DNA from 4 places in the Streptomyces sp. NPDC030862 genome. Region 4 is predicted to be linked to each of the others. Evidence: riboswitches for the same ligand, from Rfam matches in the RefSeq annotation. Region 4 holds a riboswitch; each other region holds the start of a gene.
The links. A riboswitch is a leader RNA that binds a small molecule or an ion and turns the genes downstream of it on or off. The one in region 4 is predicted to bind cyclic di-AMP.
Positions count from the first base shown of each region.

Region 1: it holds a riboswitch for cyclic di-AMP, as region 4 does, so the genes downstream of both, ACZ42X_RS29245 (M23 family metallopeptidase) here and ACZ42X_RS26130 (C40 family peptidase) in region 4, are expected to answer to the same signal.
Region 2: it holds a riboswitch for cyclic di-AMP, as region 4 does, so the genes downstream of both, ACZ42X_RS15095 (transglycosylase family protein) here and ACZ42X_RS26130 (C40 family peptidase) in region 4, are expected to answer to the same signal.
Region 3: it holds a riboswitch for cyclic di-AMP, as region 4 does, so the genes downstream of both, ACZ42X_RS19800 (C40 family peptidase) here and ACZ42X_RS26130 (C40 family peptidase) in region 4, are expected to answer to the same signal.

Region 1 covers NZ_JBVIEN010000012.1:110,231-113,430, forward strand. Annotated here, with positions in the region: gene ACZ42X_RS29240 (M16 family metallopeptidase) at 1-1,014, shown strand, start outside; cyclic di-AMP (ydaO/yuaA leader) riboswitch at 1,243-1,408, shown strand; gene ACZ42X_RS29245 (M23 family metallopeptidase) at 1,422-2,204, shown strand; gene ACZ42X_RS29250 (GntR family transcriptional regulator) at 2,398-3,063, shown strand; gene ACZ42X_RS29255 (HPr family phosphocarrier protein) at 3,185-3,200, opposite strand, start outside.
Region 2 covers NZ_JBVIEN010000005.1:130,284-133,483, forward strand. Annotated here, with positions in the region: gene eno (phosphopyruvate hydratase) at 1-599, opposite strand, end outside; gene ACZ42X_RS15095 (transglycosylase family protein) at 849-1,556, opposite strand; cyclic di-AMP (ydaO/yuaA leader) riboswitch at 1,560-1,729, opposite strand; gene ACZ42X_RS15100 (transglycosylase family protein) at 2,014-2,955, opposite strand; gene ACZ42X_RS15105 (cytochrome P450 family protein) at 3,121-3,200, opposite strand, start outside.
Region 3 covers NZ_JBVIEN010000007.1:77,313-80,512, reverse strand. Annotated here, with positions in the region: gene ACZ42X_RS19815 (urease subunit beta) at 1-116, opposite strand, end outside; gene ACZ42X_RS19810 (urease subunit gamma) at 132-434, opposite strand; gene ACZ42X_RS19805 (hypothetical protein) at 707-910, opposite strand; cyclic di-AMP (ydaO/yuaA leader) riboswitch at 1,571-1,733, shown strand; gene ACZ42X_RS19800 (C40 family peptidase) at 1,738-2,217, shown strand; gene ACZ42X_RS19795 (ATP-binding protein) at 2,287-2,718, opposite strand; gene ACZ42X_RS19790 (helix-turn-helix domain-containing protein) at 2,959-3,200, shown strand, end outside.
Region 4 covers NZ_JBVIEN010000010.1:140,364-143,563, reverse strand. Annotated here, with positions in the region: gene ACZ42X_RS26135 (hypothetical protein) at 176-529, shown strand; gene ACZ42X_RS26130 (C40 family peptidase) at 585-1,589, opposite strand; cyclic di-AMP (ydaO/yuaA leader) riboswitch at 1,588-1,744, opposite strand; gene pcrA (DNA helicase PcrA) at 1,943-3,200, shown strand, end outside.

The DNA of each region.
Region 1 (3,200 bases), on a different contig from region 4:
CTGGTCGCCGACGCCCTGCGCGCGCCCGCCTTCGCCGACAGCGAGGTCGAGCGCCTGGTGCGCAACCGGCTCGACGAGATCCCGCACGAGATCGCCAACCCGGCGCGCCGCGCCGCCATGCAGCTCTCCAAGGAGCTGTTCCCGGCCGACTCCCGGATGTCCCGCCCCCGCCAGGGCACCCTGGAGACGGTGGAGCGCATCGACTCCGCGGCCGTACGGGCCTTCTACGAGGCCCATGTCCGGCCCGCCACGGCCACCGCGATCGTCGTCGGCGACCTCACGGACGTCGACCTCGACGCGGTGCTCGCCGACACCCTCGGCGCCTGGACCGGTGACACCGCCGAGCCCCGCCCCGTCCCGCCCGTCACGGCCGACGACACGGGCCGCGTCGTCATCGTCGACCGCCCCGGCGCCGTGCAGACGCAGCTGCTGATCGGCCGCATCGGCTCCGACCGGCACGACCGCGTGTGGCCGGCACAGGTGCTCGGCACCTACTGCCTGGGCGGCACCCTGACCTCGCGCCTGGACCGCGTCCTGCGTGAGGAGAAGGGCTACACCTACGGCGTACGGGCCTTCGGCCAGGTGCTCCGCTCCGGTCCCGAGGGCAACGGCGCCTCGATGCTCGCCATCAGCGGCTCCGTCGACACCCCCAACACCGGCCCGGCGCTCGACGACCTGTGGAAGGTGCTGCGCACCCTCGCCGCCGAGGGCCTGACCGACGCCGAGCGGGACGTCGCCGTGCAGAACCTCGTGGGCGTCGCCCCGCTCAAGTACGAGACGGCGGCCTCGGTCGCGGGCACCCTCGCCGACCAGGTCGAGCAGCACCTCCCGGACGACTTCCAGGCGCGGTTGTACGCGCGCCTGGCCGAGACCGGGACGGTGGAGGCCACGGCCGCGGTCGTCAGCGCCTTCCCGGTGGACCGTCTCGTCACGGTGCTCGTCGGCGATGCCGCGCAGATCAAGGAGCCGGTCGAGGCGCTCGGTATCGGTGAAGTCAGCGTCGTCAGCGGCTGATTGACGGCGGGTCGGCCGCGCGTCACCTCCGGAACCCCGGCATCCGCACGGATGCCGGGGTTCCGCTGTCTGCACCCCGGCCCGCCACATGTCCGTTTTGTTGCGGAGGTTACGTGTCTGCCCTGTGGCGTGCGCTACAAAAAACCGTGTCCGTTTGGTGATTGAAAGATCAGCCGCTTAGCGTCTGATGCGCTGTCCGCCCGCCGTACCCGCCGCATCCGCGGCACCGGGCAGCCATCGCCGAATCCCCATCGGGCGCGAGCCCGGGGAGCCGGGGACCCACACGAAGTCCCTGGGGTGAATCGGACGCCTTCGCATCCGTGCGGAGGGGCCCGTAGGAGACCTTCCTGCTCCGAACCCGTCAGCTAACCCGGTAGGCGAGAAGGAAGGAAAGGATCAGCCACCGAATGGCGTTCACCCGTGCCACCGGGAAGCACCGTGCCCCGAGCCGCCTGAGCCGTAAGAGCGCACACGTCGCCGGCGTGGCGGCCATCGCCACCACCGGCGTCATCGGAACCCTCGCTTCCCCGGCGCTCGCCGCCGACGCGGACGTCCGCGCACTGGAGGACACCGGCCTCAACCAGGCGGTCATCACCGACACGCTCGCCGAGAGCGTGGACGCCCAGGCCGAGGCGCAGGAGCGCGAGGCCGAGGAGGCCGCCGCCCGCGCCGCCGCCCAGGCCGAGGCCGAAGCCGAGGCCAAGCGCAAGGCCGAGGCCCGCGTCAAGGCCGCCCGCGAGGCGGAGGAGCGCGCCGCCCGCGAGGCCGAGCGCAAGCGCCTGAACTCCTTCACGCTCCCGGTCGCCGGTTCGTACGTCAGCACCGGCTACCAGACCGGCGGCGCCATGTGGTCCTCCGGCAGCCACACCGGCGTCGACTTCCACGCCGCCTCCGGCTCCACGGTCGTCGCCGTGGGCCTGGGCACCGTCGTCGAGGCGGGCTGGGGCGGCGCGTACGGCAACAACGTGGTGATCCGGATGGCGGACGGCACGTACACCCAGTACGGCCACCTCTCCTCCGTCAGCGTCTCGGTCGGCGAGCGGGTCATGCCCGGCCAGCAGATCGGCCTCTCGGGCTCCACCGGCAACTCCTCCGGTCCGCACCTCCACTTCGAGGCCCGCACGAGCGCCGAGTACGGCTCCGACATCGACCCGGTCGCGTACCTGCGCTCGCACGGCGTCAACGTCTGACCCGCACATTCCGCGAAGAAGGCCCCGGCTCCCCATCCGAGCCGGGGCCTTCTTCGTGCGGCCATTGGCCAAAAGATATCCATGGATTTCGACCCGGCGTCGGAAATTCAGTCCCGTTGTCATAGAGTCACTGAACACTCGTCACATCGGTCGGACGCACGCTGTTTCGCGCGCATTACGTCGGAGGTTCGGTATGCGCATTCCCGCGCACTCGGTATGCACGGCGATTCGCGACGACATCGTCTCCGGCGTCTTCCCGCGCGGCGGCCGCCTCACCGAGGAGCAGCTGGCGCGCCGCTACGGCGTCTCGCGCGTCCCGGTCCGCGAGGCCCTGCGGACGCTGGAGTCCGAGGGCTTCGTCACCACCCGCCGCCACGCCGGGGCGTGCGTCGCCGAGCCCACCGAGCAGGAGGCGGCCGACCTGCTGGAGGTCCGGGCGCTGCTGGAGCCGCTCGGTGCGGCGCGCGCGGCCCAGCGGCGTACCGAGGCGCACCTCAAGGTGTTGCGGGGCCTGGTCAGGCTGGGCCAGGAGCGGGCGCGCCAGGGCCAGGGGGAGGACCTGCGGGCGCTCGGCGGCTGGTTCCACGAGACGCTCGCCCAGGCCTCCGGCAGTCCGGGCCTGACCGCCCTGCTGACCCAGCTGCGCCACAAGATCGCCTGGATGTACGCGGTCGAGCAGCCGGCCTCGCCCGTGGAGGCGTGGGCGGAGCACGGCGCGATCGTCGACGCGGTGGCGCGCGGTGACGCGGAACGGGCCCGGGCGCTCACCGCCCTGCACACCGAGCGCTCGCTCGGCGCGCACCGGCTGCGCGTGAGGACTCCGCAACATCGCGTCAACACGGCGAGCGCCCGAATTTAACAGCGAGGCCGTATACAGAAAGATTCACCGAAACGAAAAGCGGAGCCGTATCACCCGGGAATTCGGGGGCGATACGACTCCGCTGCAATATCAGGCAGGCGCCGGAGATATCCGAGACGGATCAGACGGTCTCGGGA
Region 2 (3,200 bases), on a different contig from region 4:
GTGGAGAGGCCCTTGTCCTTCAGGACCTTCTTCAGGGTGTGGTAGACCTCGGCGCCCCAGCGCAGGGCCTCGGAGAAGGACTCCGCACCGATCGGGGCGATCATGAACTCCTGGATGTCCACGTTGGAGTCGGCGTGCGAGCCGCCGTTCAGGATGTTCATCATCGGAACGGGCAGCAGGTGCGCGTTCGGGCCGCCCAGGTAGCGGAAGAGCGGCAGGTCGGACGCCTCGGAGGCGGCGTGCGCGACGGCGAGGGAGACGCCGAGGATGGCGTTGGCGCCGAGCGAGGACTTGTCCGGCGTGGCGTCCAGGTCGAACATCGCCTGGTCGATCAGCCGCTGCTCGGTGGCGTCGTAGCCGACGAGCTCCGGGCCGATCTGCTCGATGACGGCGAGGACGGCCTTCTCGACACCCTTGCCGAGGTAGCGGTCCTTGTCACCGTCGCGGAGCTCGAGGGCCTCGAACGCACCGGTGGAGGCACCGGACGGAACGGCAGCACGGCCGGTGCTGCCGTCGTCGAGGCCGACCTCGACCTCGACCGTGGGGTTGCCTCGGGAGTCCAGGATTTCCCGGGCTACGACGACGTCGATGGACGGCACGAGCATCTCCTTCTGGGATGTGACGCGAATTGTGACGCGAGCGGTGCAGGGTGCAGGGTCTCTTTGGCCTTGCGCCGTGCGACAAGAGCCTAACCGGCCGGGGGGCCGGGGCCAGCCGACGCCCGCCTCGTGGGACGAAAAACGACCCGAGGGCCCCGAATGCGGGGCAAAACCCCGCAAGGTTTACCTGCGGGTAACCACAAAGGCCCCGGCCCGCCCTGTGAGCGGCGGGCCGGGGCCTTCGGGGGGTCAGCTCAGATGGAGCTGCTGGCCCGGGTAGATGAGGTCGGCGTCGTCGACGATGTCCTTGTTCAGCTCGAACAGCTTCTCCCAGCCGCCCGCGACCTTCTTCTCGGCGGCGATGGTGCTGAGCGTGTCACCGGCCTGGACCTTGTACTCGCCGTCGCCCTTCTCGACCTTCTTGCCGGTCGGGGTGGTGACGGTCTTCGACGCGGCCTTCGGCGCGGACTCGGCGGCCTTCGGCGCCTTGGGGGCGGCCTTCGGCGCGGTGCGCTGCTCGCTGCGGGTGGTGGGCTGCTCGGCCGTGCGCTCGGCGGCGCCGCCGTTGTACGCGGCGTTGGACAGGCCCACGCCGCACACCGGCCACGCGCCCTTGCCCTGGCCGGCCAGGACCTTCTCGGCGATCTCGATCTGCTGGGCCTTGCTGGCCTGGTCGGCGGTGGAGGCGTACGCGGTGCCGCCGTACGCGGCCCAGGTGGAGGCCGAGAACTGCAGGCCGCCGTAGTAGCCGTTGCCGGTGTTGATGGACCAGTTGCCGCCGGACTCGCACTGGGCGACCTTGTCCCACTCGGCGGAGGTGGCGGCCGAGGCGGAGGTGGCGCCCATCAGCGGGGCGGCCACGGCGACGCCGGTGATGCCGGCGAACGCGGCGAAACGGACCGCCTTGGACGGGCGACGGTGCTTGGCCTTGCCGGAAACCTTGCTGGAAAACAGCATGGAGCATCTCCTCACCGACGCCTACGAGGTGAGCTGTCGGGTTAGGGCTGATGAGCTGCCCCGCCGCGCTCTCGCGCGGCCTCACCCCAAGCCGGCTCACGTACCGTCATCCGACGGCCGGGGGCCGGCACCTACCTTGGGTCCCCCGCTCCTGCCTTCGGCGCATCACGCGACGACTGTTCCCTCACGGCCGGCGGCAGGATTCGGCGTACCGGTCGAAGGGGCCCGCGGTGGCGAGCGATGACGACCGTAAACACAGAGCCCACTGAAGTTCAAAGACGGACATCCGGGTCAATCCGCCCCTACCGCCCGCGGCTTGACGGACGTTTGCGCAGGTGAGGGGCGGAACGGACACATCGTGCGTTCGTGAGGCGCCAGTTGGCACAAAGAGACTCATGTCTCACTGGCGCAGACCCGGACATAGAGGCACCAATAGCCCCTGCCTGGCCCCGGTCAACTAGGGCTGCGCGGGAGCCAGATCGAGGCTCTGGCCGGGGAGGATGAGGTCCGGATCCTCGCCCACGGTCTGGCGGTTGGCGTCGTAGAGGGCGGTCCAGCCGCCTTCGAGGTCCCTCTCCGCGGCGATGGCGGAGAGGCTGTCGCCGGGGCGGACGGTGTACGCGCCCGGCTGGGCGTCCGCCAGGTCGCGTGCCGCGCCGTCACTCCGCGAGGCATGGCCGTCCGTTTCGCGCCCGCTGACCGAATTGTCGGCGCCGGTGGCGGCGTCACCTTCCGGTGCGGCCGGGTCCGTGGCCGCCAGGTCCGTCGCCGCCGGGGGCTCCGCGGGGTCGGGCGCGCCGCGGTGCTTTCCGGTGCCGGGGGCCGGCGGGGCGGCCGGGGCGGCCGCATCCGGAGCGGCGTCCGGCGTGGTGGGCGTGGCGGGCTCGGCGGGCGCGGCGGGCGCGGCGGGCTCGGTCGGCAGGAGGCTCTCGACCGGGTCGGCCGGGGCCACGGGCTCCGTGGGCTCCACCGGCTGCGTGGCGTCGGACTCGGCCGGGGCGGGCGTCTCGGGAGCGGCGTCCGGCGTGGCCTCGGGCGTCGCGGCGTCGGTGGACGCGTCGGGCGTGGCGCCCTTCGCCGGCGCGGCGTCGGTGCCGCCCAGGCCCACGATGGGGGCGCAGGTCTCCCAGGTCTTGACGCCCGTCGCGGCGTAGACCTGCTCCGCCACGGCTATCTGCTGGGCGCGGCTGGCGAGGTCGGGGCGCAGGGCGTACTGCTTGCCGCCGTACGCGTCCCACGTCTCCTGCGAGAGCTGGAGTCCGCCGTAGAAGCCGTTGCCCATGTCGGCGCTCCACGCGCCGCCGGACTCGCACTCGGCGACCCGGTCCCACGTGTGGGCGTCGACGGCCGACGCGGAGCCGGCGCCGAGCAGCGGAAGGGCGATGGCGGATCCGGTCACCCCTGCCGCGACAACGATGGCGGGGGCCTGACGGGGTCGACGGTGCCTGCCGTTCCCGGAGCGCATGCGGTGTGCCTTTCGCGTGACTGCTGAGGTGACGGTGAACGTAGCGGCATTCGAACGCTAGTCACAAGTCGATGCAGCGGAGATTACGCGAAGATCACATTACTGACGGATCGTCATATCCGAGGGCCCCGCAAAGGGGGTGAACTCGACCGGGAGCGTGCGCAGTCCCCGCATAATGA
Region 3 (3,200 bases), on a different contig from region 4:
TGGGAGCCGACCTGCACGGGGCGGTCGGCGGCGTTGAGCACGGTGAGGCGGGTGACGGGGCGGCCTTCGTTGAGGGGCACGGGCTCGTCGGCGTAGAGGATCTCTCCGGGGATCATCGGTGGCGGGCCCCGTCAGACGATCGGCTCGTGGACGGTGACGAGCTTGGTGCCGTCGGGGAAGGTCGCCTCGACCTGGACGTCGTGGATCATCTCGGGGATGCCCTCCATGACGTCGTCCCGGCTGAGCACCTTGCGCCCGGACGCCATGAGCTCGGCGACGGTCCGGCCGTCCCTGGCCCCCTCCAGGATGTGCGCGGTGATGAGGGCGACGGCCTCGGGGTGGTTGAGCCTCACCCCGCGTGCCCTGCGCTTCTCCGCCACGTCGGCAGCGACATGGATGAGCAGGCGCTCCTGCTCGTGCGGGCTCAGTTGCACGTTTCACCTCACATGTTCCCGCCCGGCACGACCCCGGGCGGCAGCGGGACCCTATCCGGCTTCAACACTCTGTTGACCTGCGGAAACATTGTGAGGGAGAGATATTTCAATCTCGGGCAGAAGTTTTTCCGGCACGTTAACTACGGCTTTGCCTGGCCATGGGACATGAGCGGCCGCCCACCGGGCCCGCAGCACGGGTCGTATACGAGGCGCGGCCGCTCGCCGGGCGGTACGGGTGCGCCCGTGCCGCCCGGCAAGCCGCGGTGCCCGCCTCAGACGGCCAGGCAGCTCGCGCCCGGGACCTCCGAGGGCAGGGCGAGCGAGGCGGGGTCGACGACGGTGGTCAGGTCGGTCGCGCTGGTGGTGACGCAGTCGACGACGGCGGTGGGGTCCGGCACCGCCACCGCCGAGGCGGTGGTGACGGTGGATCCGAGGAGTGCGATGGTTCCGAGGACGACGGCCGCGATGCGACGCATACGGATTCCCTCCCTGTGGCGGGGTGACGGGGTCTGACTCGCCGGTTGGCTCGAGTCGGCCCCTGGCTACCCACCCCCACACCCCGGGTACGCGCCCGGTCACCCGCACGAGGACGACGAAACGATCCGGCACGCTTCCCCACCCCCGGAGCGGATCAACCGGGCGCTCGCCGGGCGCACGGCCGCACCGCGGGAGGCACCGATCCCGACGCATGAGCACGAGAGGGCGAGGTGCACACCCGGACGCTGGCGCGTGCGCCGCGTGTTCTCGATGGCGAATGTCGGGCTGCGCGGGTGACGACCCCTCAGGAGCCCGCCTGATGAGGGATTTCCGCGTAGCACGGATGGGCGCAGAAGGGCCGACGAGCCACCCTCGTTCGGCGTACGCAAACGAGGGAATTACGCACTGTACGAGTTGCGCCCATGGTGTACGCATCTGGCGGAACATCACCTTCCGCCGCTGGTCCACGGATCATCAATCGGCCGTCGCGTCGCGCCAAAACGCCTCTGTCCACTCGAATGGATCAGTCGTGAGGAGCCTCACATAACTCCGTTTCGGCTCGGAATTTCGCCCTGTCATGGGTCAAGATCCCTTCGACGACAAGCCCCCGCCACCGCGGCGGGGCGGTCCGGGCGGACGCCGAGTCCTGCCGCCGTCCGGACGACTGGTCGACAGGAGTGGATCGGCAGGAGTGGAGGACCCAAGCAGTCCGGGGCGAGCGCACCATGGCCGCCCCTTGGGGTGAAGCCGCGTCAGCGGCCGGGCAACTTCGCCAGCCCGAACCCGACAGGTCATCCTTCACAGGCGGCTGACGAAGGGTTGCGCTATGACCGCGCAGATTCATGTCCCGTCTCTGCTGTCCCGAGCCGGTGCCGTCTCGGCACTGACGCTCGCCGCCGTCGGCGGCACCATGCTGGCGCCGGGCGCCGTCCCCCAGGCCGAGGCCGCCGCCGCGACGCACGCCTCGAAGGCGCTGAACGTCGCCGCGTCGAAGAAGGGCTCCCCGTACGCATACGGGGCAGCGGGCCCGTCCCGGTTCGACTGCTCCGGCCTCACGCTCTACTCGTACAAGAAGGCCGGCAAGACACTGCCGCGCACCGCGCAGCAGCAGTACAACAAGACCCGCCACATCTCCACGTCGCAGCGGCAGAAGGGTGACCTGGTCTTCTTCCACTCCGGTGGACGCGTCTACCACGTGGGCCTGTACGCCGGTGACAACAAGATCTGGCACTCACCGAAGTCGGGTTCGGTGGTCAAGCTCGACCGCATCTGGTCGAAGTCGGTCTACTACGGGCGCGTGCGCTGACACGAGGGCTCGTACGCCCCGTACCGCACGACCGGGCGGTACGGGGCCGCCGCCGTACCGGGCGTGCGCTCAGCCCCGGACGGGGACGGGCCAGGGCAGGACGATCCACACCGTCTTGCCGCCCTCGCCGGTCGGAGTGACCGTCAGGCGGCCACCGCGTTCGGCGGTGAGCCAGCGGATGATGACCATGCCGCGGCCGTTGTCCTGCTGGACGGCCGCGGGCAGGCGCTGCGGCCAGCGCGGGTGGCTGTCGGTGACACCGATGCGCAGCTGCTCGTCCCGTTCCAGCCGGATGTCCACCGTGAAGGTCGGCGACTGCCCGAAGGTGTGCTGAACGGCGTTGGTGGTGAGCTCGGAGACGATCAGCCGTACCGCGTCCGCCGTGTCGGACTCGGCCGGCAGGCCCCATTCGGTAAGAACGTCCGCCACGTATCTGCGGGCTGCGGAGACCGAGGCTGGATCGCTCGGCAGAGTGACGGATGCTTCCTGGTGGTCTGCCATGGCGACGCTGTCCCTTTCCCACCGGGGCCGGACTCCGACAGGGAGCGGATGTTGTGCGAGGACGGCCTCGGATTGCGCTTCGCGCCAGAGTGCCACTTATGTCGCCCCGGGTGGGGCCGATCCCCCAAGATATGCATATATCTGTCGCTCGAAGCGGTGAACCCTGCTACGCGAGAGCGGTTCCCGCGGGCAGACTGGCGGGTTGGTCCAGCGTTCCGGAGGGCGGGAGGTGGGGCTGTCGTGCGGGGCACGCGGCACGGTCCGGCGGTGCGGCGCCGCAAGCTCGGCGAGGAGTTGCGGCGGCTGCGCCTGAGAGCCGGGCTCACCAGCCGGGACGCGGCCCGGCTCGTCGGCTGGCACCAGTCGAAGGTGAGCCGGATCGAGACGGGTGCCAGCGGGGTGACCGGCGAGGACGTGTCACGGCTGCTCGACGCCTACGGCGTACGCGAACCGCGCCAGCGCGCGCTGCTGGAGGCCCTCTC
Region 4 (3,200 bases):
GGTCACGGTGGTGAGGGGGAGTGACCGCAATTGCCCGCAGGTGAGAGTTCGGGAACGGCTTCCGTGGGCGGCGACACGCCTGGAATCTCTCATTCCGTATCAGCTGTGACCGAGGCGATGAATGAGGCAACCCTGACCGGCGACCGGTGCTATGGCCCCGGTTAGGCTCCGGCCCATGGACGTACTCATCAATGTCTTCGTCGCGCTGCACATCATCGGTATCGGCGCCCTGCTGGGCGGCTTCCTGTCCCAGATGAAGGCGATGGGCGCGGGCACGGCGCGCTTCAGCCCCGGCATGCTGCACGGCGCGCTGACCATGCTGGTGACGGGTGTGGCCCTGGTCGGGCTCAACCAGGCCGACGACCAGACCGTGAACAACATCAAGATCGGCGTGAAGCTGGCGATCCTGGTCGTCATTCTCGGCCTGGTGTACGTCAAGCGGGACGAGGAGACGGTCGACAAGGCGCTGTTCGGCGCCGTGGGCGGCCTCACCGTCGCCAACATCTTCATCGCGACGCTCTGGACCTGATGTGACCTGAGCGGCCCGCTTCCCACGGGCGGGCCGCCCCCCTCAGGCCGCCCCCTCAGGCGGGGCGCACGCAGCCGTACAGCGGCATGGAGTGGACCGCGTCCTCGCGGACGTTCATCCCAGGGCGCGGGGCGTGGATCATCACGCCGTCGCCCTGGTAGACGCCGACGTGGCTGATGTCGTCGTAGAAGAACACCAGATCGCCGGGGCGCAGCTCGTCCATGGAGACGCGCGTGCCGACGTGGGCCTGCTCCCAGGTGGTCCGCGGCAGGTCGACGCCCGCCGCCTTCCAGGCCGCCTGGGTCAGGCCGGAGCAGTCGTACGAGCTCGGGCCGGCCGCGCCCCAGACGTACGGCTTGCCGAGCTGGGCGCGGGCGAAGGCCAGCACCTTGTCGGCTTCGGCCGCGGTGCGGTCGGGACCGTGACCGGTTCCGCTCTCGGTCCCGCGGGCTTCCGGCCCGTACGCCGGGGCCTCCGCCCGCGTCCCGGCCGGGGCCTCTGCCTGCGTCCGGTCCGGCGCCTCCGTCCGCGTCTCCTCCCGCGCCAGCAGGGCGCGCGCCTCCGCGAGCTTGCGCTGCACCGTCCGCTTGCCGGCGCGCAGCGCCTCGGGGGTCTTCGCGGGCTCGGCCCGCGGGGTCGGGATCTCCGCCTTCCACGCCTCGGCGGGCTCGACGGCCTCGACGGCATCGTTGTCGGGCTTCGCGGTCGGCTCCGCCTCGACGTGCGGGACGTGCGGGATGAGCGGGGCGGGCTGGACGGGCTGGACGGGCCGCACGGGCTGCGCTGGCTGGGCGGGCCGCACGGGCTGGGCGTACCGCTGCGCCTGCGTCCCCGTGCCTCCGGCCTGCCGGTAGAGGTCGTCGACCTTTCTCTGCACCTCCTCCACCGTCGGCCGGCCCGGCGCGGCCTCGGCCGACTGGGCGGACAGCAGGGTCGTGAACGAGGCGATGGCGGCCGTCGTGACCCCGACGGCGGGGGAATTGGTGCCAAACGAACCGAACGTACCGAACGTGCGGGTGGTGCTGCTGCGCGGCTTGCGATGCGACGCCAAGGCCGGCATCTCCTTCCGTAGACCGCCTACCGGGTCAACCGGCGGGTTCGGGCGAACGGAAGGTGCCCTACGGCCTGCGGAAGCGGCCGATTCACCCCATGGTGCATGGTGGGTCCCCGGTTCCAACTCCCGAGCGGGGAGAGTGGATTCGGCGTGGGCGGTCCGATCGGCGTGGTTCGCCGATGAGGGAACGGTCCGCTTGTGCGGCACGCTAGCCAACGTGTGGTGGTGCTGTGAAGGATGATGTTCGATATGCCGGATACATTTTCGTGACCTTTACGCGCCGCTTATGTGTCATCGCGCTCTGCGACGAAGCCGGTTCGGCCCCGGCTGTCAGTGGGGCGGCCTAGACTCGATAGGCGATGAGCAGCCTCTTTGACGACAGCTTCCTGGCGGACCTGCGGAACCACACCTCCGAGGAACCGCCGCCGCCCCCCGAGGACTCCGAGGGCCACGCCCCGGCCCCGGAGGAGGTCCCGCACGACCTCTTCGGGGACCGCTTCGACGTGCCCCCGGCCCGGGACGCGTACCACCGCGACGGCGCGCCGCGCACCGTCGTGGACCCCGCCGCGCTGCTGGAGGGGCTGAACGACCAGCAGCGCGCCGCCGTCGTCCACACCGGCTCGCCGCTGCTCATCGTGGCCGGTGCGGGCTCCGGCAAGACCCGGGTGCTCACCCACCGCATCGCCCACCTGCTGGCCACCCGGCACGTCCACCCGGGCCAGATACTGGCGATCACCTTCACCAACAAGGCCGCCGGCGAGATGAAGGAGCGCGTCGAGCAGCTCGTCGGCCCGCGCGCCAACGCCATGTGGGTGATGACCTTCCACAGCGCGTGCGTCCGCATCCTGCGCCGCGAGTCGAAGAGGCTCGGCTTCACGTCGTCCTTCTCGATCTACGACGCCGCCGACTCCAAGCGGCTCATGGCGCTGGTCTGCCGCGACCTGGACCTCGACCCGAAGAAGTTCCCGCCGAAGTCCTTCAGCGCCAAGATCTCCAACCTCAAGAACGAGCTGATCGACGAGGAGACCTTCGCCGACCAGGCCGCCGACGGTTTTGAGAAGACGCTCGCCGAGGCGTACCGGATGTACCAGGCGCGGCTGCGCGAGGCCAACGCCCTGGACTTCGACGACATCATCATGACGACGGTCCACCTGCTCCAGGCGTTCCCGGACGTCGCCGAGCACTACCGCCGCCGCTTCCGCCACGTCCTCGTCGACGAGTACCAGGACACCAACCACGCCCAGTACACGCTCGTACGCGAACTGGTGGGGACGGGTTACGACGACCTCGGCCCGGCCGAGCTGTGCGTCGTCGGTGACGCCGACCAGTCGATCTACGCCTTCCGCGGCGCCACCATCCGCAACATCCTCCAGTTCGAGGAGGACTACCCGGACGCGACGACGATCCTGCTGGAGCAGAACTACCGCTCCACCCAGACCATCCTCTCCGCCGCCAACGCCGTGATCGAGCGCAACGAGAGCCGCCGCCCCAAGAACCTGTGGACGAACGCCGGCCCCGGCTCGCGCATCACCGGGTACGTCGCGGACACCGAGCACGACGAGGCGCAGTTCGTCGCCGACGAGATCGACCGGCTGACGGACGCGGGCGAGGCGAAGG